DNA from 4 places in the Rhizobium sp. AP16 genome. Region 3 is predicted to be linked to each of the others. Evidence: riboswitches for the same ligand, from Rfam matches in the RefSeq annotation. Region 3 holds a riboswitch; each other region holds the start of a gene.

Region 1 (7,161 bases), on a different contig from region 3:
GCACCTATCTGCACGGGCTTTTCAGCAGCGATGCCTATCGGGCAAAGCTGTTGGCAAGCTTCGGTCTGAGCGGCGAGCGGATGGATTACCGCGCCAGCGTCGAGACGGCGCTGGACGAGATTGCGATGGAGCTGGAAGCGGTGCTTGATCCGGCCTGGCTGGATAGCCTCGCGGGTTAAAGCTCGCCGGAGACCTCGCGGCGGCGGCGGTCGAGTTCTTCGCTGTAGCGGCGCAACGTATAGCTCTCGGTGAGCAGACCGATGACCCGGCGCTCGATGAGGTCATTGACCACCACCAAGGCTTCACTTGCCGTCTGGTCGAACAAAGCAGCGGCCTGCTTGGCGTTCATCTGCGGCTGTAGGAAGTCGTTGCGGTGGCGGATGAAGTCGGCAAGGCCGTGTTGTTCGTCGTCTTTTTCGACCGGGCTCGCATAGATGTCCGGCACCAGCACCATGCCGGCATATTTCTCTTCCCTGTCGAGCAGAATGACGCGCTGGGCCGAGCCGATCGGAAAATCGTGCCGAAACTCCTCGATACTCATGTCGACTTTTGCCGTGTGTACATCCGGGCGCATCATCCGCGCGACCGTCAAATTGCGTATCCAGCCGACGTCATGGGCGCTGCGGATGCTTTCGCCGCGCAGATGGAAGCGCCATGTGGCGAAGGAGTAGCCGAAGGTGGTGCGTACCACCAGCGACGAGGTGATGACGGCCGCCAGCACCAGTGCCGTAATCGGGAAATCGCCGGTGATTTCCAGCGCCAGGAAAGTCATGGTTAGCGGCCCGCCGATGATGGCGACCGCAAGCGAACTCATACCGACGACGGCGTAGATGACCGGCGTCAGCGTGGTGTGATCGAAATAGGGAGCGCAATAGGCGAAGATCTTGCCGAGCAGCGCGCCCATGAACAGCGAGGCGAAGAACAGGCCGCCCCTGAAGCCGGAGCCGATCGAAACCGCGGAGGCAAGCGACTTCAGCAGGAGGAGGCTCGCCAGTCCCCATAGGGTGACTTCGCTGCCGAGGTTCAGATGCAGTGCGCCATGGCCGGCGGAGAGAACCTGCGGTGAGATCAGCGCCAGAAGGCCGACGACCAAACCGCCGAGCGCCGGGCGAAAGGGGGGCGCAATCGAACTCTTGCGCGCAAGTTCCTCGACGAAGGCAACGCCCTGCATGATCAGGATGCCGACGCCGGCGCAGAAGCCGCCGAGCAGGATGGCCGGGATATAGTCGGCGGGGACTACGGCACCGAACCGGCCGACATCGATGGCGAAATCATCGCCGGCAAGCATACGGGCGATGAAGGTCGAGATCAGCGCCGAGACGACGACCGGGGTCAGCGTCAGGATGGAATAGGTGCCGATGATCAGCTCGAAGGCATAGAAGGCGCCGGTGAGCGGTGCATTGAAGGCGGCGGCAATGGCGCCGGCCGCACCGCAGCCGACCAGCATCCGAAGATCGGCGCGTCGGAACTGCATCTTGTAGCCGAATTTCGAGGCGATACCGGCAGCGAGCTGGGTATAGCCGGCCTCCAGCCCGACAGAGGCGCCGAAACCGTTGGAGATCAGGTTCTGCACGGCGACGAGGATGCTGTCGGTGAGCGACAGGCGGCCGCCGTGGAGCGCATTGGCCTCGATCGGGTCGATCATCGGCTTTTTGCGGGTGCGTGACATAATGAGGATCATCAAACCGAGCAGGATGCCGCCGGCGATCGGGGCGATCAGCAGCAGCGACTTGTCGGTAATCTGCATGGCGGCCGAGCTCAGCCGGTCGTCATCGGGGATGCCGTAGACGAGGCTGTGCAGCTCGCGCGAAATGAGACTCATCGCCGTGACGGCGCAGCCGGAGGTGACGCCGACGAAAGCGCCGGCAATGACGAGCCCTAGCTCGCCACGACGAAAAAGCGCTCTCAGCCGGCTAGCGCTGAAAAAGGCGGAGAGAACACCAAGACGGCGTGGTTGAAATTTCTGCAACATGGGGAACTGACGATAGTTTCGTGCTCAGGTTTATATACCTGGCTTCCATAAACTCCTAACATCAAACAATTACGGCAAAAAGACTGCGCGATCAGTGGTTCCCGAGCTATTTTCGCTGTTGGAACAGCCGATGTCGCATAGGCAGCCTTGATTGACTTGCCAGGGCCGAAAGCCTAATCATTGCAGCATAACGAATGGTTCCCGAGCGGCGATCTGTCGCATGGGATGAAAAGGGAATGTGAAGGGACGGACCCAATCCGGGCGTTCTCATCACAGCCGACCCCGCGACTGTAGAGCGGTCAGGGTTTTCCATTCGGTTGTGGGGCATTTCGCTGACAGTTCGCAATGGTGCGGGCGAGTGGAAACAGCTTCAGAGCCGGAAAAAGCCACTGGCGTGGCATCATGATCAACCAGGGCTGGACGCCTCTAATATCTACGAATCGTCCGCTTTTTCATGATGATCTGCCGGGAAGGCGAGGAAGATCCGCTGGTGCATGAGCGGGGGCGACCGGTTTCGGTTCGCCTCCGCTTGCTGCACCTTACCCGCGAGCCAGGAGACCTGCCATGCGTACCGGGCGCAAAGCCTATTTTGGGACGCATGTCTCGTTGCCAGCACGGAGGTTGTCATGGCGCCAAACGAATTTTTCGCGCGTAAGCGCCGGCTTTTCGGGCCTAGCTGCTTTGTGCCGATCTGCCCGATCGTGCGGGGGCGGTAATAGCTAATGTCATCCCCCCCATCCCGCGCTGTCTTCGTTTTCGGCGGCGCGCGCTCCGGCAAATCCCGATTCGCCGAATCCCTGATCTCCGATACCGGTCTTGACCGTCATTATGTGGCGACCGGGCAGGCCTGGGATGAAGAGATGCGCGATCGCATTGCACAGCATCGCAATGATCGCGGCGACCTCTGGACGACGCATGAAGAGCCACTCGACCTCACGGCACGGCTGGCGGCGATCGACGGCGATGATCGTGCCGTTCTCGTTGATTGCCTGACGCTCTGGGTCACCAACCTGATGATGGCCGAGCGTAATATCGCGGCGGAGTTTTCCGCTCTCACCGAATTTCTGCCGAAGGCCAAGTCGCGGCTCGTTCTCGTTTCCAACGAGGTCGGGCTCGGCATCGTGCCGGAAAACCGCATGGCGCGCGAGTTTCGCGATCATGCCGGCCGGCTGCACCAGATGATCGCGGCGGCAAGCGCCGAAGTCTATTTTATCGCGGCGGGACTGCCGCTGAAAATGAAGGGTTAATCCGCATGAACCAGGAAAAGATTCCCGCCACCGTCATCACCGGCTTCCTTGGCGCCGGCAAGACGACGATGATCCGCAATCTGTTGCAGAACGCCGGCGGCAAGAAGATCGCCCTGATCATTAATGAATTCGGCGATCTCGGCGTCGATGGCGACGTGCTGAAGGGCTGCGGCGCGGAGAACTGCACCGAGGACGATATCATCGAGCTGACCAACGGCTGCATCTGCTGCACTGTCGCCGATGACTTCATTCCGACCATGACCAAGCTTCTGGAGCGCGACGTGCGCCCCGATCATATCGTCATCGAGACATCCGGCCTGGCGCTGCCGCAGCCGCTGGTCGCGGCCTTCAACTGGCCGGATATCCGCACCCAGGTCACCGTCGACGGCGTCATCACCGTGGTCGATAGCGCCGCCGTCGCCGCCGGCCGTTTCGCCGATGATCACGACGCCGTCGAAGCCCGTCGCGTCGAGGACGATTCGCTCGATCACGAAAGCCCGATCGAGGAACTGTTCGAGGATCAGCTCACCTGCGCCGACCTGATCGTTCTCAACAAGACCGACCTGATCGACGTCGCCGGCCTTGGCCGCGTCCGCGCCGAAGTCGCGTCGCGCACCGTGCGCAAGCCGACGATCATCGAGGCGAAGAATGGTGACGTCCCGGCCGCCATCCTGCTCGGCCTCGGCATCGGCACGGAAGCCGATATCGCCAACCGCAAATCGCATCATGAGCTGGAACACGAGGACGGCGCACCGCACGATCACGACGAATTCGACAGCTTCGTCGTCGAGCTCGGCCCGATCGCCGATCCCACTTCGTTCATCGAAAAGCTGAAGGGCGTGATTTCCGAACATGATGTCCTGCGTCTCAAGGGTTTTGCCGATGTGCCCGGCAAGCCGATGCGCCTGCAGATCCAGGCCGTCGGCAGCCGCATCGACCATTATTTCGACCGCGCATGGACGCCGGGCGAAGCGCGCGCCACGCGGCTGGTGGTGATCGGGCTGCATGAGATGGACGAAGGGATCGTGCGCAAGTCGATCGAGGCTTTGGTCTAAGGCAGAGCCATGCATCTCCTCCTAGCGCAAAAGGGAACGATCAGCGACGGCGAGGAGGCGATCGATCTCGGTCAGTCGCCGGGTGATATCCTGTTCCTGTCGGCGGCCGATACCGAGCTTGCGGCAATCGCCGCCGCCCATGGGCAGGGAGAGGCTGGCTATTCGCTGCGGCTCGCCAGCCTGATGAGCCTCAAGCATCCGATGTCGGTCGATACCTATGTCGAGCGGACAGCAAGGCATGCGAAGCTGATCATCGTCCGGGCGCTTGGAGGTGCCAGCTATTTCCACTATGCGCTCGAGGCGCTGCATGCTTGTGCTGCGCGTAGCGGTACGCTGATCGCCGTGCTGCCGGGGGATTCGAAGTCCGATCCGGGGCTGATGCCGTTTTCCAATATCGCGCTCGATGATCTCAATGCGCTGTGGTCCTACCTGATCGAAGGCGGGGATGCGAATTCGCGGGCGTTTCTTGGCTATGCCGAGGCGATGCTGTCGGGGGCAGAGAAGCCGGCAACGGCATCACCGCTGATGAAGGCCGGGATCTGGTGGCCGGGCAGGGGCGTGATTGGGGTTGAGGAGTGGAAGAGTATCTCCGAATTGGCGGTCCCGGAGGGACTCGAACCCCCAACTATTGCCATCTCCTTCTATCGCGCCCTCGTCCAGAGCGGTGAAACCAAGCCTGTGGAGGCCTTGATCGAAGCCGCTATCGCCGAGGGCATGCGGCCGCTGCCGGTGTTTGCCTATAGTCTCAAAGATCCGGTATCGATCGGTATCCTAGAGAGCGTTTTCACCGAATTGAAGCCGGATGTCGTCATCAACACGACCGGGTTTGCGGTTTCGGCGCCGGGTGCCGATCGCCAGCCGACCGTGCTGGAGACGAGCGATGCAGTCGTGCTGCAGGCGATCTTTTCCGCTTCATCGAGAGAGGCCTGGGATGCCTCGTCACAGGGGCTTTCGGCGCGCGATCTCGGCATGAATGTCGCGCTGCCCGAGGTGGATGGGCGTGTGCTTGCCCGCGCCGTCTCGTTCAAGGCGGCGGCGCGCTATGATGAGCGCGTCGAGGCCAATATCGTTGCCAGTGAGCCGGCCGTTGACCGCATGTGTTATACGGCGCGGCTTGCCGCCAATTGGGCGCGGTTGCGCAGGACGCCGCCATCGGAGCGGCGCGTGGCGCTGGTCATGGCCAATTATCCGAATCGGGACGGACGGCTTGGCAACGGCGTCGGGCTCGATACGCCGGCGGGTACGATCGAGGTGCTGAAGGCGATGAGGGCGGCGGGTTACCCGGTCGCCGATCTGCCTGGTGATGGCGATGCGCTGATCCGGTATCTGATGGACGGGCCGACCAATTCCGGTCACGATGGCAAGGTTATTCGCGAGACACTTTCTTTAAGCGAATACAAATATTTCCTCGCGTCTCTTCCGATACAGATTCAGGATGAAATCGTTGCTCGTTGGGGCAATCCCGAGAGCGATCCCTATGTTCGCGACGGCGTTTTCGCGCTGCCCTTCACCCGCTTCGGCGAGGTGCTGGTCGGCATCCAGCCGGCGCGCGGCTATAATATCGATCCGAAGGAAAGCTATCATTCCCCGGATCTTGTGCCGCCGCATGGCTATCTCGCTTTCTATGCGTTCCTGCGCCAATCCTTTGGCGCGCATGCGATCATCCATATGGGCAAGCATGGCAATCTCGAATGGCTGCCGGGCAAGGCCCTGGCGCTGTCGGAAGTCTGCTATCCGGAGGCGATCCTCGGGCCGTTGCCGCATCTCTATCCCTTCATCGTCAATGATCCCGGCGAAGGCACCCAGGCCAAGCGCCGCACGAGCGCCGTGATCATCGATCACCTGACGCCGCCCTTGACTCGCGCCGAGAGCTACGGTCCGCTCAAGGATCTCGAAGCGCTGGTGGACGAATACTACGAGGCCTCCGGCGGCGATCCGCGCCGTATTCGCCTGCTGCGCAAGCAGATCCTCGACCTCGTCGCCGATATCGGCCTCGATCAGGATGCAGGCATTTCCAAGGGAGAAGGCGAGGATGAGGCGCTAAAGAAGCTCGACGCCTATCTCTGCGATCTCAAGGAAATGCAGATTCGGGATGGATTGCATATCTTCGGCGTCTCGCCGGTGGGTAGGCTGCTTACGGATTTGACGGTGGCTCTGGCGCGGGTGCCGCGGGGATTGGGCGAAGGGGGCGATCAGAGTTTGCAGCGGGCGATTGCGCGGGATGCGTTGCGCCAGGATACGCCGTTCGATCCCTTAGATTGTGATATGGCCACCGAATGGACTGGCCAGCGCCCCGATATTCTCTCCGGCGTTTCCGACGATCCGTGGCGCACGCAAGGCGATACTGTCGAGCGCATCGAACTTCTGGCCGCGAAATTCGTTGCTGGCGGTATCGCATGCCCCGAGGACTGGACGCACACACTCGCCGTTCTCGCCGAAATCGAAACCTGCCTGAAACCCTCGATCCTTGCGTGCGGAGATGCCGAAATCTCCGCCCTGATAAAGGGCCTGGATGGTCGGTTCGTGCCACCTGGTCCTTCCGGTGCGCCAACGCGCGGCAGGCCGGATGTGTTGCCGACAGGACGGAACTTCTATTCGGTCGATAGCCGCGCGGTGCCGACGCCGGCGGCCTATGAGCTTGGCAGGAAGTCGGCAGAGCTGTTAATCCGCCGCTATGTGCAGGATCATGGCGAATGGCCGGTTTCCTTTGGGCTGACGGCCTGGGGCACGTCGAATATGCGTACCGGTGGCGACGATATTGCCCAGGCGTTGGCGTTGATTGGCGTCAAGCCGGTCTGGGACATGACCTCGCGGCGCGTGACCGGCTACGAGATCATCCCGCCCGCTCTGCTGCGTCGCCCGCGCGTCGATGTTACGCTGCGCATCT
Region 2 (7,161 bases), on a different contig from region 3:
GCGGCTACAACGCCGTCTATACGCTGGCGCATGCCCTGATCGCGCCGGGAGAAACCGTCGCAATCGAAGACCCGACAGGCATGCGTCTTCTGGATATTTTCGAAGATCGCGGCACGCGCATCATCCCCGTGCAGTGCGATTCCGAAGGCCCCCTGCCTTCATCATTACAAGCGGCGATGGAACATCGACCGGTAGCCTTCATCTTCCAGCCGCGCCTGCATTCGGTCACCGGCCAGACCATCAGCCGCCAGCGCATGGACGCTCTGGAGCGCATCCTCAGAGATACCGATACGCTGATCGTCGAGGATGATGGCATGGGCGATATCTCCGCCGCGCCGCGCCATTCACTCGGGCACCGTTTTCCCGATCGGGTGATCCACATTTTCTCCTTTTCGAAGACACATGGGCCGGATCTGCGTCTCGCCGTGCTGTCAAGCTCGCGGGCAATTATCGAGCAGATCCAGTCCTACCGGAGCTTCAGCGCCGGCTGGACAAGCCGCATTCTGCAAGCCGCGACCGCCTGGCTGCTGCGCGACGAGGCAACGCAGGATACGCTGCATCAAGCACGCGCCATCTATCAGACCCGACGCGACAACCTTATCGGCGCCTTGCGAGACAGAGGCGTCGACGCGGCACAGGGCCACGGCCTTTGTGCCTGGATTCCCGTTTCGTCCGAACCCTTCGCGATGGTTACCTTGGCTGCGCGCGGCATCGCCGTTCATCCCGGTGCGAAATTCTCCAACCTGCCGAGCAATCACCTGCGCATTGCAACTGCCACCCTCACGGACCGCTGCGAGGAGGTTGCAAGCTCGATTGCGCTGTCCGCTGTTTATGACTGAGGCCGTCTGCAACAAAGTACGAAACGCCGATAAGGCAGGGTGCGCAACCGGTTCCTCAGATCAGCGGTCTGCCGCTGGGCCGTCGCGATCGGCTGGTGGGAACCGATTTCCATGCCCTCGAAGCCTGCCGCTTCGATCAGCGGCGTAAGTCTTTCCGCGGTAAGGCCGGCACCAAACGGCAGCCGTTCCATGATGCTCTGATGCCGGTCGCTCATCGCGCCGTCGTAGTGGGGATCGATCCCGGCGATGCGGTCGATCAGGCCGATGGCGAAGGAGGCGAACCGTCCGACAAGCGTCGGCTTTGCCCAATCGCCGTCAAAGATCAGCAGTTTCCCGCCCGGCTTCAGAACCCGATACCAGTCCGCAAATGCTTGCTCCGGCTCCGTCAGCGTCCAGACAAGATGACGGCAGACGACGGCATCATAACGCGCATCCGGTTCCATCGTCCGTTCCGCGTCAGCGAGGATAAAGCGCACACCTTCCCGCTCGGCATGTTTATGGCGGGCAACCGCAAGCATCGCTTCGGAGAAATCGAGCGCCGTCACCTGATGCCCGCGAGAAAGCAGCACGTTTGTCACTTCGCCAGTGCCGCAGGCAAGCTCGAGCACCTTTTGCGGTTCGCGGCCAAGACCGCGCTGAACCGCAGTGGCCCATGCATTCAGTTCCGGCCCAGGAGGAATGCGATGACCGAAGGCAAGGTCGAAAGTTTTCGACCGTTCGGACCAGTACTCGCGGATGTCTTCCTTCAGATGATGATTGCGGCCCTGCATGTTTACGACGCCCTAACCTTGGCGCTTTCAAGCTGAGCCTCATCGATGACCCGCAATGGCCGGCGTGGAACTGCCGACGCCCGGTAGCGGATAAAGCAACCGCCATCACTATCATGCTCCACCTCCACCTCCACGCCGAACACATCGCGGATGCATTCGGCCGTCAGCACTTCATTCGGCGTACCGAGTGCCACCAGCCGCCCGCCGTTCATGACGGCAAGGCGATCACAGAACATGGCAGCGTGATTGAGGTCGTGCAGGGCCGCGACCACGGTCAGATCCTGCCGGCGCACGAGATCGAGCAGGCCGATCTGGTGACCGATGTCGAGATGGTTCGTCGGCTCGTCGAGGAGCAGGATCTTCGGCTGCTGCGCGAGCGCGCGGCCGATATGCAGCCGCTGGCGCTCGCCGCCCGAAAGCGTGTGCCACAGCCGGCCGGAAAGATGGAGCATGTCGACATTGGTAAGGGCAGCTTCGACGATCGCGTCATCCGTCGCCGACCAAGGCGACAACGCTCCGAGATAGGGCGTGCGGCCGAGTTCTACGGCCTGTCTGGCGGTAATCCGCTCCCCGGTGTCTGCCTGTTGCTCCACCAAGGCCAGACGCCGAGAAAGCTCGCGCCGGCCGAGAGAGCGGATTGGCGTGCCGTCCACAAAAATCTCGCCGGTCTTCGGCTTGCGGATGCCGGACAGCATCAGCATCAGGCTGGTCTTGCCCGATCCATTCGGCCCGATGATGCCGAGAAACTCGCCTGTGCGAACATCAAGCGATATGTCCCGCACGATGGCTTGCCCACCGGCATTCCACGAAACATTCCTTGCCGACAGGGTCATGCGCGCGCCCTCTTCTGGCTCAAAATCAAGGCGAAGGCGGGCGCGCCGACAAGAGCGGTGATCACTCCGATCGGCAGGACCTGGCCATGGATCAGCGTGCGCGACAGGATATCAGCCGCGATCATGAAAATGGCGCCGATCAGAGCAGCTGCCGGCAGAAGCACGCCATGACGGACGCCGACCAACATCCGCGCCGCGTGCGGTATGACCAGCCCGACAAAGCCGATGGAGCCGACGATGGACACCATGACAGCGGTCATCATCGCGGATGTGCCCACGAGCACCAGATAGGTACGGCGCACCGAAATACCGAGCGAAGCTGCCGATTCTGCCCCAAAGGTAAACGCGTCGAGCGACCGGGCATGCCAGAGGCAAACGACAAGCCCCAATAGCGCAGCCGGGATTGCCAGCCAGGCGTCGGGCCAACGCACACCGGAGAGATTGCCGAGCAGCCAGAACATGATGCCGCGCGCCTGTTCGGCCGTCGCCGCCTTGGTGACAATGAAGGAGGTGAGCGCGTTGAAGAGTTGCGAGCCCACGACCCCTGCCAGGATGATCGCGGCCGTTCCGCGCCCCGCCCTGACAGCCAGCAATGCGACGAGAGCGAAGGCGACGAGCGCACCGAGGAAAGCCCCCATCGGCATCGTCAGGAAACCCGCGCCCAGACCGAGGATCGCGACACCGACGGCGCCGGTAGAGGCGCCGGCGGAAATGCCGAGGATGTAAGGATCGGCCAGCGGATTGCGCAGCAGCGATTGCAGCACGACACCGGACAGGGCAAGCGCCGTGCCGCAACAGGCGGCCACCACCGCGCGGCTCAGCCGATAGCTCCAGACGATACCCTCATCGATCGGCTCGAGCGGATAGCCAGCACCCCAAAGCCGATTGGCCACGGTCTTGGCGACGGTCTCAAGCGGGATCGAGGTCTCGCCGATCGCCGCACCCAGCCAGAGCGCGGCAACAAGAATGGCGAGCGCCAAGGCGACGGCACCCGTTCGTCCGATCGATGAAAGGGCGCGGTTCACTGCGTCAGGCCGGCCGCGGCGATAGCATCAGCAAGTGCCTCGATGCCTTCGATCGTACGGATGGTCGGGTTCATCGCCTGCGCATCCATCTCGAAGACATGGCCACTTTTGACGGCGGGCATCAGGCTCGCGACAGGGTCCTTTTCCAGGAATTTGCGCTTGGCCTCCGCGCTATCCAGCGGATAGCGACGGCGTTCCATCGCAGCCGCCACGATCATGCTTGGATTGGCCTTGGCAATCGTCTCCCAGCCGACCGTCGGCCACTCATCATCGGTCTCGATGATATTCTTGATGCCGAGCGCCGACATGATGTAGCCCGGCGCGCCATTGCGGCCCGCCACGTAGGGATCGGCATCCTTGGCGCTGGAGAACCAGAAGACGGCAGAAAGCTTGCCCTGTGCGGAAGAAACCTTGGCGCGGGCTGCCGCTTCGCGCTGCTTGAGATCGGCGACCACTTCCTCGCCTTTGTCCTGCACATTGTAGATCTTCGCGAGATCGCGGATCTCCTGATAGACGAGATCCATAGTGAAGACCTGATGGCGGACGCCATCGCTGGAGCCGGAGTTCTCCTTGCCGACGCAATCGGACGGCGATGTATAGACCGGGATGCCTAGCTCCTCGAACTGTTCCGGCTTGGCGACCACGCCTTCCGGTCCCACCTGCCACTGGAACTGAACGGTGACGATATCCGGCTTCTTTCCGACGACGCTTTCGAAGCTCGGATCGTTGTCGGCAAGGCGCTCGATCTTGGCGTTGACGTCCTCATAGCCCTTGAGAACCGGTCCAACCCAGAGTGCGGTGCCGACCACCTTGTCGGCAACACCGAGGCTGTAGAGGATTTCCGTTGTGCTCTGGCCGATAGAGACCGTGCGCGACGGCGCCTTCTGGATGGTGATCTGCCGGCCGCAGTTCTGGAGCGTAAGAGGGTAGCTGGTTTCCGCAGCTCCCGCCTGCCCCGGCAAGCCGGCGACGATCAACGACATCGCGAATAGGCCGGCGCGCAATGGCCGCTTGAAAATGGTCTTCATCATAATTCCCCGAAGTGATGTGAACGCCGCCCGAAAAGGGCGGTGGTGAAAGTCAGAATGCCCAACAGGCATTCCGAGCGGTCGAATGATCGTCAAAATTCGGGGAAGGCAGCGCATCAAGGCGCTGCGAAGCGTGAAGGATGGTCATGTCCTGCTCCTGTTTCGGGCATCCCCGCCCGTGACAATGGATAGATCTTCGACGGCAGGTCTCCTGGCTCACGGATATCAGTCGTCCATCTGCCTTCCCGCGCCTGATCGGCGTAGTGGCATGGCGCCTTTCGGCACCACGAGGATGGACGGCAATCCGCTTACAGTTGCGGGGGCAGCCACGGTCTTGGTCCCTTTTGGGTCGTCCTCACCGTGTTCCCTATTAATCCCCTCGGAGTCATCGTCGGGGAACCGTCGCTTCCAGTTATGCCAAGCACGACGGTTGCGTCAAGCCGCGAAGTCGCCCACTTGAAAATACCCCTCGCGGCCAAGCCTCCGACCATCATCGATCTGGATATCATGATAAATTCCCATAGTTACGTAATAACATTACGTTTGCTACCAAACTTTCTGAGAGCTGTCCAGTTTGCACGATCCGTTTTATGAAATGCTGTGGAATAGTCGCCGAGACTGGCGTGACTAAGCAATGCGATAGGTGACGGCTGCCTGCCGGTTTGGCGCAGATATGATGATCGGGCTACAGATATCTCGGGCTTGATTTCATACGAAATCCGGACTGAGGCACCGTGATACCAAGTTCACTCCCTTGGAAGGCCCTCCGGCCGGAGATGCTTCTTGAGCGCGGCGATGCGGAAGATGGCGTTCGGAGCGCCATATCCCCGATAGTCATTGCGCTGAACGATCTCGAAGAAGAAGCCCTCACCGAAGGTGCCGCTATAGAGCTGAAAGAATTCGCCATGCTCGTCACGGTCATAGAGAATATTCTCCACTTTCAGCCGCTCAGTCAGCTCAGGATCGAGACCAAAGCGGGCTTCGACGTCACCGTAATAGTTCGGCGAGATCGGCAGAGGCTGAAAACCATTCTTCCGCAGCGCTTCGGCCGTCTTGAAGATGTCGGCGGTCTGGAAAGCGAGGTGCTGTACGCCAGAGCCGAATTTTTCTGCGATGAAGTGACCGGCCAGCGTGCGGCGGTTCTCTGCCCCGTTCAAAGTAATCCGCAGCGTGCCGGCGTCATTCTCCACCACCTGGCTGCGCACCACGCCGGCCGGATCGATGATGTCGACCATCGGCGTCTTGTGGGTCTCGAAGATCGAACTGTAGAAGAGAAGCCAGGTCAGCATCTCGTCATAGGCAACCGTCTGGGCGATATGGTCGACATGCAGGAGGTGGGCCGGAGCGACCTCCACGTCGTCCTCGACGGTCAGAAAATCGATTTCGGCGAAATGGCCGAGATCGCCCTTGTCGTCGATGAGATAGATCAATCCGCCGCCCACGCCGCGGATCGCCGGCATCTCCACTTCGCCCGGGGCAACCGGCTGGCCGAAGGGCTCGGCGCCGAGAGCGACCGCCCGAGCAAGCGCGGCCTGGGCATCGTCTACGATGAGCGCCATCGCATAGGCCGAAGTGCCATGTACGGCGAAGGAAGAATTGGCAAATCCGGCGCTGTCGGTATTGACGAGAATACGGATATCGCCCTGCTGAAAGAGGCTCACCGTCTTCGTCCTATGCACCGCCACCTTGCGGAAGCCGAGCGTGCGCAGGAGACCGATGAGATCGCCCGCATCTTCCTCGTCGGCGGAAAATTCCACGAAACCCACACCTTTGACAGAAGCCCGGTCAGGCATGGCCGCGACACTCAGGCCGCGGGCATTGGGATTGCGGCGTACCTGGTCGCCAAGATAGATCAGCGAGCGATATCCGTCAGCCGCGATCGAGCGCGACGAGCCGCCGCGGAACTGGTCGTTGAAGATCTCCAGTGAGAAATAGCCGTCATAGCCGGTCTCGGCAACAGCGATCGCGAAGGCCGTCACCGGCAGATCGCCCTCGCCGGGCATGTTGCGGAAGTGCCGGCTCCAATAGAGCAGGTCCATGTCGATGAGCGGCGCATCCGCCAGCTGGACGATGAAGATCTTGTCCTTCGGAATGGAGCGGATCGAGTTGATGTCGATCTTCCTCGACAGCGTGTGAAAACTGTCGAGGATCAGGCCGATATTGGGATGGTCGGCGCGGCGCACGATTTCCCAGGCGTCACGATGGTCGTTGATGTGCCGCCCCCAGGCCAGCGCCTCGTAGCCGACCTTCAGGCCGCGTTTCGCGGCGCGCTCGCCGAGTTCATGGAAATCGGCCGCCGCCCGATCGATACCCCCGAGCGAAGCCGGCGAGACATTGGAACAGACCAGCACGAGATCGGTGCCGAGTTCCTGCATAATATCGAACTTGCGTTCTGCCCGGTCGAAGGTCCGCGACCGCAGCGGCTCCTGCATGCCCTCGAAATCGCGGAAGGGCTGAAAGAGCGTGATCTCCAGCCCGTGGTCGCGCACCATCCGCCCGACATCCGCCGGACTGCCGTCGAAGGCCAGGAAATCGTTCTCGAAGATTTCCACTCCGTTGAATCCCGCCCGCGCAATCGCCTCAAGCTTTTCCGGCAGTTCGCCGCTGATCGATACAGTCGCAATCGACGTCTTCATTGTGGTCAAACCTCCGTGTCGGGGTTGAGT
Region 3 (7,161 bases):
TTCGTCGCGGCGCTGGCCGTGCTCGCTGTGCATGGCGCTGCCGAAATGCGGGCGCCGCTGGACGGGTTGGCAAACACCCCCATCTCGCTCGATCCCGCGCGGCTGCCGGAATATGCCCTGCGCACGACGTTGCGGATGTTCGCGGCAATCGGGGCCTCGCTCGTCTTCACCTTCGTTTTCGCAACGCTGGCCGCCAAAAGCCGGCGGGCGGAGATGATCATCATCCCTGCCCTCGATATCCTGCAATCCGTGCCGGTGCTGGGCTTTCTGACATTCACCGTCACCTTCTTCATGGGGATCTTCCCGGGAAGCCAGCTTGGCGCCGAATGTGCGTCGGTCTTCGCGATCTTCACCAGCCAGGCCTGGAACATGGCCTTTTCCTTCTATCAGTCGCTGCGAACTGTGCCGCGCGATCTCGACGAGGTGAGCCGTGGTTTCGGTCTTTCCGCCTGGCAGCGGTTCTGGCGGCTGGAAGCGCCTTTTTCGGCGCCCGGGCTGATCTGGAACACGATGATGTCGATGTCCGGCGGCTGGTTCTTCGTCGTCGCCTCCGAAGCGATCACCGTCGGCAATACCACGGTGCAGCTGCCGGGCCTCGGCTCCTGGCTGGCGGTTGCCATCGACAAGCAGGATTTTGCAGCAGTGAGCTGGGCAGTCCTCGCAATGGGCGTCGTCATCGTGCTCTACGACCAGCTGCTGTTCCGGCCGATCGTCGCCTGGGCCGACAAATTCCGCTTCGAGCAGACGGCTGGGCAGGAGAAGCCCCGCTCATGGGTCTATTCGCTGATCCAGCGCACGCGCCTGCTGAAATACCTGATGGGACCGCTTGCCTGGGCATGGGGCAGCCTGATGCTCGTCCGACTGCCGGCCATGCCCCGAAAGGCGCCGGTCGTCAGGCACAACAATGCCGTGGCTACACGAATGCTCGATTACGCGTGGTTCGTTCTGATCGCAGGTATCGGCATCTGGGGCATCTGGACTGCGTTTGCCTTCGTGAGCCAGACGCTCACATGGAGCGACGCGTGGGAAGCCTTCAGCGGCGGTCTCGTCACGCTGCTGCGCGTACTTGTGCTGATTGCGGTGGCGTCCGTGATCTGGGTGCCGATCGGCGTCTGGATCGGCCTCAGGCCGGCCGTTGCCGAGCGTGTTCAGCCGGTGGCGCAGTTCCTCGCGGCCTTTCCCGCCAATGTGCTGTTTCCCTTCGCGGTCATAGCAATCGTCGCGACCGGAGCGAGCCCGAACATCTGGCTCTCGCCGCTGATGGTGCTCGGCACGCAATGGTACATCCTCTTCAACGTCATCGCCGGCGCCAGTGCCTTTCCGACGGATCTAAAGGAAGCTTGCTCGGTCTACCAGCTGCGGTCCTGGACCTGGTGGCGGCGCGCCATTCTGCCGGGGATCTTTCCCTACTACGTCACCGGCGCGCTGACGGCATCGGGCGGCTCGTGGAATGCCAGCATCGTCGCCGAGGTGGTGAGCTGGGGCCACACCAAGCTCGAGGCCTTCGGCCTCGGCTCCTACATCGCCAAGGCCACGGAGGCCGGCGACTACCAGCGCGTCATCCTCGGCATCGCGGTCATGTCGCTCTTCGTCACGCTTTTGAACAGAACCCTCTGGCGACCGCTCTACGTCTTCGCCGAACGCCGCCTGCGTCTCAACTAACCATTCCAGTCGGAGTAACAATCATGGAAAACACCATACTCACGAAAAAGGCAGGAATTGCCGAAGCCGCCCCGCTGGTATCGGCCAAGCAGGTCTGCCAAATCTACGACAAGGGCGCATCCGGCTCGCTGGTCGTGCTGGACAATGTCGATCTGGAGCTTCGCTCCGCCGAGATCGTCGGACTGCTTGGGCGGTCCGGTTCCGGTAAGTCGACGCTGCTGCGGGCGATCGCCGGCCTGATCCGGCCGAGCAAGGGCGAAGTCACCTTCGAAGGCAAGCCCGTGACCGGTCCCAACTCGGGCGTCTCCGTTGTTTTTCAGAGTTTCGCGCTCTTCCCCTGGCTTTCGGTCCTGCAGAATGTCGAACTTGGCCTTGAAGCCCAGGGCGTAGCACCGGCCGAGCGGCGCAAGCGGGCACTTGCCGCCATCGACCTCATCGGCCTAGACGGTTTCGAAAGCGCCTATCCGAAGGAACTCTCAGGCGGCATGCGCCAGCGTGTCGGCCTTGCGCGCGCCCTCGTCGTGCGCCCGAAGGTGCTGCTGATGGACGAGCCCTTCTCGGCGCTCGACGTGCTGACGGCCGAGACACTGCGCACCGATCTGCTCGATCTGTGGTGCGAAGGCCGGATGCCGATCGAATCCATCCTGATGGTGACGCACAATATCGAAGAGGCCGTGCTGATGTGCGACCGCATCCTGATCTTCGGGTCGAACCCCGGTCGCGTCATCGCCGAAATTCGCGTCGACCTACCGCAGCCGCGCAACCGTCTCGATCCCACCTTCCGGATGCTGGTCGAAGATATCTATGCAAGGATGACCGCGAAAACCGGCACGACGGCGCGCGATGGGCTTTTCCCAGGAACGGGAATAGCCATGGCCCTGCCGCGGGTATCGACCAACCTGCTGTCCGGCCTGATCGAGACGGTCGCGGCCGAACCTTATCGGGGACAGGCGGACTTGCCACCGCTTGCCACGCATCTCCATCTCGACATCGACGATCTTTTCCCCGTCGCCGAGACACTACAACTGCTACGCTTTGCCGATCTGGAAGGTGGCGACATTCGACTGACGGCACCGGGCCTGCGCTTCTTCGACAGCGATGTCGACGAACGCAAGCGCCTGTTCGAGCAGCATCTCGCCACCTATGTGCCGCTTGCCGCCCATATCCGCCGTGTTCTCGACGAGCGGCCGACGCACCGCGCGCCGGCCCGGCGTTTTCGCGACGAGCTCGAGGACTACATGTCGGAGGACTATGCCGATACCACGCTGAAAGCCGTGACAAACTGGGCTCGTTACGCCGAATATTTTGCTTATGACGAGAATGCCGACCTGTTCACACTCGAAAACCCAAGTTGAGGGCGACACTCGATCATGGCCGACCATTGGCACTCCGCAATGGTCGGCATTGCTCATGGCTTTCCGATCGTGCACCCTGCCGTCGCACGTGCGGCGGCGGATTCGTGTGAGAAGGGTAAGGCAACATGAGGCGCGAGGTCCTGCGATATCTGGTCGAGGCGCCCTTGATGTGGCTGGGCATTACGCTGCTCGCCGCCCTGATCTTTGTTGCCGACACGGTGACCAATCTGGAGATCGCCTTTGCGGTGCTCTATGTCTCGGTGATCCTCATCTCCGTGCGATCCGGCCGGCCTGGAGCCGTCATGGTCGTGGGGATCGTCTGTGCCGTCCTCACCATAGTCAGCTATTGTCTGACACGACATGGCGATTCCCAATCCGGCACGGTGAACGGGGCCATAAGCCTGCTCGCGATCGCCGCGACCACCTATCTGGCGATCAGGATCGAGGCGACCGAGGCAAGAGCCAGACAGGCGCAATCCGAACTCGCACGCATGTCGCGCATCATGACGATGGGCGAACTCAGCACCTCCATCGCCCATGAGGTCAGCCAGCCGATCACCGCGATCGTGGCCAATGGCAATGCGGCGCTCCGCTGGCTGTCGGCAACGCCTCCCGACCAGGAGGAGGCCCGGCGCGCGCTCGACAGGATCGTCAAGGATGCCGGTCGCGCCGGCGAGGTGATCGGCCGTGTCCGCAGCCTCGTTGCGCGAACATCTCCATCGCGCGACAGCATCGACATGGCCGAGACGATCTCGGAAGCGCTGGCGCTCGTCCGTAGCGATATCCGCGAAAACCATATCCTGCTGCGCACCGAACTTGCCAATGATCTACCATCCGTGACGGGCGACCGGGTTCAGCTGCAGCAGGTGATCCTGAACTTCGTCATCAATGCCATCGAAGCGATGGCGGGCGTCGATGCGGAGAAACGCGAACTGCTGGTCAGCGCCGCAGCTGACGACAGGAAGATAACCATCAGCGTGCGCGACACCGGCATGGGCGTGCCGCCAGCCGCTTCCGACAGGATGTTCGAAGCCTTCTTCACGACCAAGACGACAGGAATGGGGATGGGGCTGGCGATCAGCCGGTCGATCGTCGAGGCGCATGGCGGTGCGGTCTATACGGCGCCCAACTTCCCGCATGGCGCGGTGTTCGGCTTCATCCTGCCGTCGGATACCGGAGCAAGAGGATGATCATGCCGGAGCAGAAACCGACCATTTATGTCATCGACGACGATCCCTCCGTCCGGGATGGGCTGGACAGCCTCCTGCGCTCAGTCGGCTATGACGTCAGCAGCTTCGCATCGCCACGGGATTTCCTGAAGCATCGACGATCCGACGGTCCGTCCTGCCTTGTCCTTGACGTCAGGATGCCGGATGCAAGCGGCCTTGATTTCCAGGACGAGCTGGCAAGAACCGGCAATCCCCTGCCCATCATATTCCTGACCGGCCACGGCGATGTGCCGATGTCCGTGAGGGCGATGAAGGCCGGGGCGGTGGAGTTTCTGCTCAAGCCCTTTCGGGAACAGGATCTTCTCGACGCCATTCGGCAAGCTTTGGAAAAGGATCGCACCCGGCTTCGCCAGGACGCTGCTACGACCGATTTGCGGGAGCGATTTGCGACGCTGACGGCGCGCGAGCGTGAAGTGATGGCGCTTGTCGCCCGCGGACGCCTCAACAAGCAGATCGCCGCCGAACTCGGCCTCAGCGAAATCACCGTGAAGGTCCATCGCGGCCAGGCGATGCGCAAGATGCAGGCGGGATCCGTCGCCGATCTCATCAGAATGGCCGACGCGCTCGGATAGTCGGAATGTCTGTCCAAGGCACGATCAAAACCGTGCCTTGGCATTATGCTTTGGCCCGCCGCCTACATTGGTCGCGGCGGATGATACCGGAGCCTCAATTGAGGGCCGGGCAGCCGCGTCGATTGGCAAAGACCATGCGGTCGGGACCGCCATCATTCCAGCCACGGACAACAATGCGTCGCCCATTGTTTTCGACCGAATCAATGCGGCGGAAACCTTCCTGGCGGGCGGCATCCATAAGGTCGCGCCGGCTGCAACCACCACGGTCACCACGGTCACGATCTCTGCGCGGGCCATCCCAGTCCTGATCCTGGCGGCGGTCCCATCTTGGCGGCTGCCTGTATCCATCATCGTCGCCGTAATACTGCGCCATGGCGACAGATGGCATCAACTGCGTTGCGGCCAAGCCGGCCAACGCGATGAAAGAAACTCGTGCAAAACGTCTAAACATCCTTCGCTCCTCACTCTGATATCGATGGCATGGATGGGTGATATTGCACTCTACATGAACGCTATCCGAACAAACCGTTCATACAGTCCCAACGCGATCGTCTCCAAAAGCATCGCCCCATAATGCTGCATTTCCCCAGATATGAAAACTAGGGTTGCGTGCCGTGAAGGCAAGCGTCCGCCAGAAGCGTCGCAGGATCATATAAAGATATCTTTATATCTCTTGACGACAGCAACACATTCCGACATCCTGCGTGCCATCGTGGTTCTGCGGATCGTCTGATCCGGAGCTAAGAGGGAATTCGGTCAAGACATCTGCAATGTCCATGCCGGAGCTGCCCCCGCAACTGTAGGCGGTGAGCCGCCATCCGATCAAAGTCACTGAGGAAGACGCCTCGGGAAGACAGGATGGTGGTGACGACCCGCAAGCCAGGAGACCTGCCGCGATAGATAACGTCCACGGGCGGGGTGTCCCGGTGTGCCGCTTTGCGATCGGCACCCCTGTGCCTTTCGTCGATGCGTCATTCCAATGCCTTGCCCACAACCCTCGGGGTAAGGAAAATGACCATACTGACTGCGAATCTCGGCTTTCCACGCATCGGACGACACCGCGAATTGAAATTCGCTCTGGAATCCTGCTGGTCCAGGCAATCGGACCGCGCCGCTCTTTTCGATGTCGCCAAGACACTTCGCGCCGACAATTGGCGGCTACAGAAGGAGAAGGGGATCGCCGTAATTCCCTCCAACGACTTCTCGCTTTACGATCATGTCCTCGATACCGCCGTCATGGTCGGCGCCATCCCGGCGCTCTACGGCTGGAGGGGAGGCCCGGTCGATCTCGACACCTACTTCGCCATGGCACGCGGATCGACGGGCGGCGGCCATGGCGATTGCGGCCATGTCCACCATCATCAAGGCGCGCCGGCGCTCGAGATGACCAAATGGTTCGACACCAACTATCACTACATGGTTCCGGAAATTGGGCCGGACCAGGCTTTCGAGCTGACGGCCAACAGGCCGCTGGAAATGTTCCGGGAAGCAAGGGCGCTGGGAATCCATACGCGCCCGGTCTTGCTGGGGCCGATCACCTTGTTGAAGCTCGCCAAGAGCAAGGAGGAGGATTTCGAGCCGATCCGGCTTCTGGACCGGCTGCTTCCCGTCTATGCGAGGATACTCGCCGAACTGAGCGCGGCCGGCGCGGACTGGGTCCAGATCGACGAGCCAGCGCTCGTGCTTGATCTGACCGACGAAGACAGGAGCGCTTTCGCACACGCCTATGAGGCTTTCCACAAACTGGTGCCCAACCTCAAGATCATGGTCGCCACCTATTTCGGAGCGATCGGCGATAACCTGCCCATCGTACTCGCCAGTCCCATGGCGGGGCTGCATATCGATCTCGTCCGAGCGCCGGAACAATTGAGCGAAGTCCTGGCGAAGCTTCCGCCAAATCGCGTTCTGTCACTCGGCGTCATCGACGGCCGCAACATCTGGCGGGGCGATCTTGTGAAAGCCCTGGATCATCTGGAGCCGGTCGTTGCCGCGATTGGAGCCGACCGGGTACAAATCGCGCCTTCCTGCTCACTTCTCCATGTGCCGATCGATCTTGAGCTCGAGACGGCGCTCGATGCCGATCTTGGACGCTGGCTGGCTTTCGCGACACAGAAGCTCGACGAGGTCGTAGCTCTTGGGCGCGGTCTGTCCGACGGACGAAACGCCATCGGCGACGCCCTTGCGGCTTCTGCCACTGCCGCGGCATCGCGGGCATCCTCGCCGAAGGTTCACGATCCCGTGGTCGATGGTCGTATCAAGGGCCTCGACGCTTCCATAAAGCGCAGACAAAACGCGTTCCTTCGTCGCAAGGCTATCCAGGAAAAACGGCTCAAACTGCCCCTG
Region 4 (7,161 bases), on a different contig from region 3:
CTCCGACGCGCAGGTCTTCGTCGGCCATATCAAGGTGAGGACCGGGCGCTATCCGATCCTCTATACCAACCACAATACCGCTCAATACATCGCCGACCACCGCCAGGATTACCCGATCCTGGCGCGGCTACCGCTATGGTATGCTCGCTACAAATCCGACGTGAAGGGCACTTTCCCGCTCGGCAACTGGGACACTTATGCCCTCTGGCAGTTTGCCTCCTCCGACAATTGCTCGGACAAGAGCTGTCCCTACAGGGTGCCGGGAACACTGAAGGACATCGACGTCAACGTCGTGCCGATGACCAAGCTGCAACTGGCCAAGGTCTGGCCACAGGGCGATCTCCTGCCCACCAAGCCGATGCCGGCGCCCGACATGATGATCGCCAAGGCGCCGAGCTGCAATGGTCCGCGGCAGACACTCATTTCATTAATGGTCGACCCCGTCGTCACGGCATCTACCCGCCGCTCGGAACCGGTCGAGATCAATGAATTGAACTACCAGGATTTTTAGGCTTCGATCTGCACATCCGTCTTAGGACGCGAACAGCAGGCGAGGATATAACCTTCCTCGATCTCGTCATCGAGAATACCGCCATTGTGGCTCATCTCGACCTCGCCCGAGAGCTTCATCACCCGGCAGGTGCCGCAGAGGCCCGACTCGCAGGCCGCGCCGATACGCACGCCAGCGCCGCGCGCGGCTTGTAGGATCGTCTGGCCCGGCGCACAGGGAACATCCTTGCCAGCCATGGTGAAGCTGATCGAAGTCGCCGCTTCCGTCGAGGCGTCATCGCTGACTTCGGCCAGCGGCGTTGCCGCCTGCGCCGGCTGGAAGCTTTCCTGATGATAGCGCGTCATGTCGAAGCCGTGGGCTACCAGCATGGAACGGACGGCGTCCATGAAGACTTCCGGGCCGCAGCAGAAGATCGTGCGGTCCATGAAATCGGGCGCCAGCAGCCCGATCTTCGCCTTGTCGATGCGGCCCTTCAGCCCCGACCAGAGATCGGTGCGGCCACAGCCTTCGACAATGAAGCCGAGATCGAGGTTCGGCATGAAGCGCGCGAGATATTCCAGCTCCGAACGGAAGATGATGTCGGCGGGGCTGCGCGAGCAATTGATGAAGGTGATGTCGGATAGCGGCGCGGTATCGGACATGTAGCGCGTCATCGCCATCATCGGCGTGACGCCGGAGCCGGCGGAAACGAAGAGATATTTTTCGCCGGGATGACGGATATGGCTGAAATCGCCGAGCGGACCGAAAGCCTTGACACGCATGCCGGGCTTCAGGTTCTCGAACATCCAGCGCGTGCCAATGCTGTCCTTCTGCGCCTTGACCGTAATGGCGACCGAGAGCGGGCGCGACGGGGTCGAGGACAGCGTATAGGTACGCATGACCGGCTCCGCAGCCGCCGGCAGCTCCAGGGTGACGAACTGGCCCGGCAGATAGCGGAACCAGTTGTCCTTGTCGGAGCGGAAGGTGAAGGTCATCACATCGGGTGCTTCCGGCGTTGCCGAAAGGCATTCGAGCAGATGCTGCCTGTCGCTCCAGGGCTTCATCTGGTCCAGGTGCTGATGGCGGAGGGAGACGGTCATGTTCATAACTCAGGCAACCGCCGACAGCTTGGCCTGATCGCCCTGCAGCCGGTTGATCATGAAATTCGCGTACCATTCGACGAACTGCATCACGCCGCCTTCATCTTCCGGCGAATAGGGGCCGGGCTGGTAGGCGGGCGAGCGGATGCCGAAGGCATTTTCCTCGACGATCCGGCGGTCCTGATCGTTGGTCTCGGTCCAGACGTGGGTGAGTTCGTCGATACGATAGTCGACCCCTTCGACCGCATCTTTGTTGACGAGCCATTTGGTCGTGACCTGCGTTTGCTCGGGACCGAGCGGCAGCACGCGGAAGGTGATCGCATGGTCGGCGAGCACATGATTCCACGTCGTCGGATAGTGGAAGAGCAGCAAGGTGCCGATATGGCTTTCCAGCACATCGTTGGAGAGCGGCCTCTGCACGGCGCGCGCGCCCGACATGGTGTAGCTCTCGGCATCCTGGATGAGTGGCATGCGTGCGGCGCGGAACTGGCCGGACGGCGACATGCGGAATTCGCTTGGAAGATTCGCCGCCTCGCACTTCGCCCAATGCTCCGAAATCACCGGATCGTCCTTGGCGCCCTGCACGCCGGTCGCGCTCGGTGCTTCCGGATAGGTGCGGCAGAGTTCGGGATGATTGGCCGCGCAATGATAGCATTCGCGATTGTTTTCCCAGACGAGCTTCCAGTTGCCCTTCTCGATGATCGTGCTTTCGAAGGCGACCTTGGTCTCGCCGAGGCGGTGGCGGACGAGATAGGGCTCGACCATGGCGCGGAACGGCGCAAAGTCCGGCGCCTGATCTGCAAGGCAGATGAAGATATAGCCGCCAATGCTTTCGCAATGGACCGGCTTCAGCGAGAACTCGCTCTTGTCGAAATCCTCCGGCATATGGCGGGCAAAGAGCAGGCTCCCGTTCAGTTCGTAGGTCCACTGATGATAGGGGCAGACGAGCTTTGCCGAAGAGCCGCGCTCGGACGTGCACACGCGCGAGCCGCGATGGCGACAGCTATTGTGGAAGGCGCGGATGACCTGATCGCGGCCACGAACGATGACGACGGGATAATCGCCGATCTGGACGGTGAAATAGTTGCCGGCGCGCGGCACTTCGCAATCATGGCCGATGAACAGCCAGTCGCGATAATAGATCATTTCCATATCGAGCTTGAAATAATCCGGATCGGTGTAGAAGGGCTGCTCCAGGCTGAAGCCCTCGCGGCGGTTCTTCAATTGCCGCAAAACGTTGCTGCTGATGTCCATTTGCCTATCCTTGCGCGGTAGCGATCAGCAGGCAGAGGACATGCACGATCGGCCGCGAACGACCGCAACGCAATGTCCCGACCGCCCGCCGCGGTCAGTAAATCAGTCTCCCCAAGGCTGGTTTCCGGGCTCTGGAGCGGTCCCCCAAAGGACCCCATGGCACCTTCCCAGGCTGTCTTAAGCCCAGTGGCTTCATTCGCCATGCCTTACTCCACCACCGTTGCGGGGGCAGCGCCGGATTTCGACCGGCTTCCCAATTCTCCGCCCCCCTAGCGGGCGGCACCTTGAGATTGATACCATCATAATCTGCGCCCCTCTCGCCGCTCTGCTGCAATGCGACATCCGCTTCGAAATTGACGACAGGCCCAAGAAGAGTTTCGCAGAGACCTCGCGGCCGAAATATCGGAAGATAATTCAAATCCTTATGCTCCTGTGAAGAGCATCGTTTCCCGCGCCGGCCTCTCTGCGTCCGCGGCGCCTTGTCTTAATTGCGACAGACCCGTCAGCGAACAGGCTTCAGAGCGGATATTACACGACGGAAAGCGCCTGCAGTGCCGCCATTGCGCGCCCGGCATCGGCCGCCGGCACGAAGATATGATCATGGTAATAGCCGGCAACGACATTGGCGCTGATCCTCTCGTTTCCCAGCGCCGTCGCAAGCGCAGCCGTGAGACCCACGGCTTCCAGCGAGGAGTGAATGTCGAGGGTGATCATCCGCATCGCAGGCTCGGCCGGGAGCCCCGCTTGTCGGGCCACCTCGACCGGCAGGATCAGCGTCACACCTTCCCTTTCCTGAAACAGTCCAACCGGATTCATATGAATGTAATCCGCCAGCGACGAGGCCGGCACACTGCAATAGACGAACTCGCCCTCGACGAGATCCGGCTTCATGCCGGCAAGCAGCAGCTTGAGATCGGTAATGCCGGGCATGGTTCTGGTCCTCTTCAGCGATCCATCAGCAAGCCCGGCTCAAGCTAGATGATCTATCATTCGGTATCCAGATCTCCATCGCGAGCCGGCATGGCAAAGCTCAGATATTTCGATGCCAAGAAACCCGCCGACCCGGAGCCGACGCTGCCGGCACCGGGGTATACGGAATTCCTGCGCACCGGGCGTATCAATCGCGACAAGACGCATTGGCTCGCCGAAGAACGGCGTTACCTCACCTTCGAGGAAGTGGCCGAACGCACGGCAACCAAGCTCAGAAACGCCGGCGAGACAACCCATGGCCGGCTCAATAGCTTTCACCAGTCGATCCGCTTTCCGAAACTGATTTTCCATCACACGCTCAGGGACACACCGCATCTCGGCTATTGCCATGTCACCGCCGCGCGGACGCAATTTGCGCAGTACGAGGAAGTGAGCTGGGCTTTCTACATCGCCAATTTCTTCGCCCGCCTCGGCCAGAACGATAATTTCTTCGAAGACATCAGCCTGAAATATTCGCGGATGTATTTCGCCGTCGCTATAAGGCCGGATGAGGACGCTTCGAAGAAGAAGCTGACGATCAATCGCGAGGTGCGCGGCAACGGCGTGCTCTTCCACACACACGATCCGCAGATCGCCATCCGCAATGTGTTGCTGCTCGGCGCGCGCAACGAACAGCTCCGCGACATCATTCGCCAGCTTTGATCATTGATCCCCAAACTTGAAAAGCATAAGAACGGCCTGAACGGCAATCGGTCAGGCCATGGCGCGACATATAGACATTCTCCAGCATCCAGAGGCGGCAATAGCGGCGGCAACGGCAACTCTCGCCGAAGGTCTGCCGATCGGGCTGCCGACCGAGACGGTCTACGGGCTCGCCGCCGACGCCACCAACCCCGCCGCCATCACCCGTATCTACGAGACCAAGGGACGGCCACGCTTCAATCCGCTGATCTGCCACATGAGCGACCTCGCCATGGCCGAGCGCTACGCGATCTTCGATCCCGTTTCGCGAAAGCTGGCGGAAGCCTTCTGGCCCGGTCCGCTGACGCTGGTTTTACCGCTGCGCCCGGAAAGCGACATTCATCCGCTGGCGACCGCCGGGCTCGATACGGTCGGCATCCGGATACCGCAGGGCTTTGCCGGCGAGCTGATCCGCGCCTTCGGACGACCGCTTGCCGCCCCCAGCGCCAATACCTCCGGCAAGATCAGCGCCACTAGTGCCGATCATGTCCATGACGATCTCGGCGAGCGGATTTCGCTGATCCTCGATGCCGGGGCTTCGGTCGTCGGCGTCGAGTCGACCATCGTCAAGGTCGAGCACGGCGAGATGCGCCTGCTCAGGCCCGGCGGGCTGGCGGCAGACGAGATCGAGCGGGTCGCGGGCCAATCGCTCAAGCGCAAGAATGGTGCGTCGGCAGCCATCGAAGCACCGGGGATGCTGGCTTCCCATTATGCGCCGGGTGCCGCTGTGCGGCTCGACGCGACCGCAGTTTCCTCCGGCGAAGCGCTGATCCGTTTCGGCAAGCCCGATATTGCCGGGATCGAGACGGCGGCCGTCGTGCTCGACCTCAGCCCGTCCGGCGATCTTGCTGAAGCCGCCGCCAATCTCTTCGACTTCATGAAGCGCGCCGATGCCAGCGGTGCTGCGACCATCGCCTTTTCCAGCATTCCCGACGAAGGCCTCGGCGAGGCCATCAACGACCGGCTGCAGCGCGCGGCCGCGCCGAGAGAGTAAATCCGACCACACGCAATTCGGTAAAGGACACGCCATGAGCAGCGCCGCCCCCTCCTCCGCCCTTCTCGATCGCTTCGCCGCCATCGTCGGCGAAAAGCACGCGTTGCGGGAGGCAGCGGATCTCGCCCCGCATCTGGTCGAGAACCGTGGGCTCTATCATGGCGCATCGCCGATGCTCTTGAAGCCCGGCTCCGTGGAGGAGGTTTCGGCGATCCTGAAGCTTGCCAGCGAGACCGGTACGGCGATCGTACCGCAGACCGGCAATACCGGCCTTGTCGGCGGCCAGACGCCACGCGAGGGCAGCTCCGACATCATCCTGTCACTGGAGCGGATGAACCGCATCCGTGATGTCGATCCCATCGGCAACACCATGGTCGTCGATGGCGGCTGCATCCTCGCCGACGTGCATAAGGCGGCGGCGGAGCATGGCCGCATGTTTCCGCTGACCCTCGGTTCGGAAGGCTCCTGCCGCATCGCCGGCAACCTCTCCACCAATGCCGGAGGCACCGCCGTTCTCGCCTATGGCAACATGCGCCAGCTTTGCCTCGGCTTGGAAGTCGTACTGCCGACCGGCGAAATCTGGAACGGGCTGCGCCGCCTGAAGAAGGACAATACCGGCTACGACCTGCGCGATCTCTTCATCGGCGCCGAGGGCACGCTCGGCGTGATCACCGGCGCGGTGCTAAAACTCTTCCCGCAGCCGCTCGGCCATCAAGTGGCCTTTGCCGGCATCCAGTCGGTCGACGATGCGCTGACCCTGTTCAAGAACGCGTCCGGCCTCTGCGGCACGGCGCTGACCGGCTTCGAACTGATGCCGCGCATCGGTGTCGAATTCACCGCACGCAACATCCCAGGCGTGCGCGATCCCCTGGAAACGGCGCATCCCTGGTATGTGCTGATCGACGTCTCCACCTCAGATTCGGCCGAGACTGCCGAGCGGATGATGACGACGCTATTGGAACAGGGCTATGAGGCCGGACTGATCCAGGATGCAACTATCGCCAGCTCAGAGGCACAGCAGAAGGCGCTGTGGCACATGCGCGAGAGCATGTCGGACGCGCAGAAGCCGGAGGGCGGCTCGATCAAGCACGATGTCTCCGTGCCGGTCGCACAGATCCCGAAATTCATGGCTGAAGCCGAGGTGGCTGTGATGGCGGCCCTGCCCGGCGCCCGCATCTGCGCCTTCGGCCATATGGGCGACGGCAATATCCACTACAACATCTCCCAGCCCGTCGGCGCCGACAAGGAAGAATTCATCAGCCGTTGGCACGACATGAACAAGATCGTCCATGGACTGGTGCTGAAGCACGGCGGCTCGATTTCCGCCGAACACGGCATCGGCCAATTGAAGCGCGACGAGCTGGCCTCGATCCGCTCGGATATCGAGATGGATCTGATGCGCCGGATCAAAACGGCGTTCGATCCGGCGGGAGTGATGAATCCGGGGAAGGTTTTGAAGGTGTGAGAGGCTTTGCGCGCCGAGAGTTTAGCTCTGAGCATGCCGAGCCTCTGATACCCCCCTCTGTCACTTCGTGACATCTCCCCCACAAGGGGGGAGATTGGTAACTCGCAGCGTCACCTTGCCTCAAACGAACATCGTATCCGCAGAGACCAAAGCATGCTCCCTTGGTTAGGCGGTGCAGCATGCTCTC

The links. Region 3 has a riboswitch for cobalamin ahead of metE (5-methyltetrahydropteroyltriglutamate--homocysteine S-methyltransferase). Riboswitches for the same ligand answer to the same signal wherever they lie in the genome.
Region 1: linked by a shared signal. The riboswitch ahead of cobU (bifunctional adenosylcobinamide kinase/adenosylcobinamide-phosphate guanylyltransferase) and the one ahead of metE (5-methyltetrahydropteroyltriglutamate--homocysteine S-methyltransferase) in region 3 are both predicted to bind cobalamin.
Region 2: linked by a shared signal. The riboswitch ahead of PMI03_RS07005 (ABC transporter substrate-binding protein) and the one ahead of metE (5-methyltetrahydropteroyltriglutamate--homocysteine S-methyltransferase) in region 3 are both predicted to bind cobalamin.
Region 4: linked by a shared signal. The riboswitch ahead of PMI03_RS30445 (aromatic ring-hydroxylating dioxygenase subunit alpha) and the one ahead of metE (5-methyltetrahydropteroyltriglutamate--homocysteine S-methyltransferase) in region 3 are both predicted to bind cobalamin.

Annotation. Positions count from the first base shown of each region.
Region 1 is NZ_AJVM01000065.1:334,838-341,998, reverse strand. Features, by position in the region: gene PMI03_RS19760 (cobyric acid synthase) at 1-179, shown strand, start outside; gene PMI03_RS19755 (chloride channel protein) at 176-1,972, opposite strand; cobalamin riboswitch at 2,151-2,554, shown strand; gene cobU (bifunctional adenosylcobinamide kinase/adenosylcobinamide-phosphate guanylyltransferase) at 2,695-3,219, shown strand; gene cobW (cobalamin biosynthesis protein CobW) at 3,225-4,274, shown strand; gene cobN (cobaltochelatase subunit CobN) at 4,284-7,161, shown strand, end outside.
Region 2 is NZ_AJVM01000009.1:56,869-64,029, forward strand. Features, by position in the region: gene PMI03_RS06985 (PLP-dependent aminotransferase family protein) at 1-839, shown strand, start outside; gene PMI03_RS06990 (class I SAM-dependent methyltransferase) at 830-1,609, opposite strand; gene PMI03_RS06995 (ABC transporter ATP-binding protein) at 1,612-2,442, opposite strand; gene PMI03_RS07000 (iron ABC transporter permease) at 2,439-3,467, opposite strand; gene PMI03_RS07005 (ABC transporter substrate-binding protein) at 3,464-4,495, opposite strand; cobalamin riboswitch at 4,679-4,914, opposite strand; gene PMI03_RS07010 (bifunctional sugar phosphate isomerase/epimerase/4-hydroxyphenylpyruvate dioxygenase family protein) at 5,242-7,131, opposite strand; gene PMI03_RS07015 (shikimate dehydrogenase) at 7,137-7,161, opposite strand, start outside.
Region 3 is NZ_AJVM01000074.1:154,498-161,658, reverse strand. Features, by position in the region: gene PMI03_RS25780 (ABC transporter permease subunit) at 1-1,662, shown strand, start outside; gene PMI03_RS25775 (AAA-associated domain-containing protein) at 1,686-3,017, shown strand; gene PMI03_RS25770 (sensor histidine kinase) at 3,143-4,207, shown strand; gene PMI03_RS25765 (response regulator transcription factor) at 4,210-4,818, shown strand; gene PMI03_RS31215 (hypothetical protein) at 4,913-5,269, opposite strand; cobalamin riboswitch at 5,515-5,729, shown strand; gene metE (5-methyltetrahydropteroyltriglutamate--homocysteine S-methyltransferase) at 5,830-7,161, shown strand, end outside.
Region 4 is NZ_AJVM01000095.1:34,486-41,646, forward strand. Features, by position in the region: gene PMI03_RS30435 (glycoside hydrolase family 25 protein) at 1-511, shown strand, start outside; gene PMI03_RS30440 (hybrid-cluster NAD(P)-dependent oxidoreductase) at 508-1,596, opposite strand; gene PMI03_RS30445 (aromatic ring-hydroxylating dioxygenase subunit alpha) at 1,600-2,844, opposite strand; cobalamin riboswitch at 2,942-3,146, opposite strand; gene PMI03_RS30455 (ACT domain-containing protein) at 3,373-3,774, opposite strand; gene PMI03_RS30460 (DUF6656 family protein) at 3,865-4,476, shown strand; gene PMI03_RS30465 (L-threonylcarbamoyladenylate synthase) at 4,535-5,509, shown strand; gene PMI03_RS30470 (FAD-binding oxidoreductase) at 5,544-6,974, shown strand.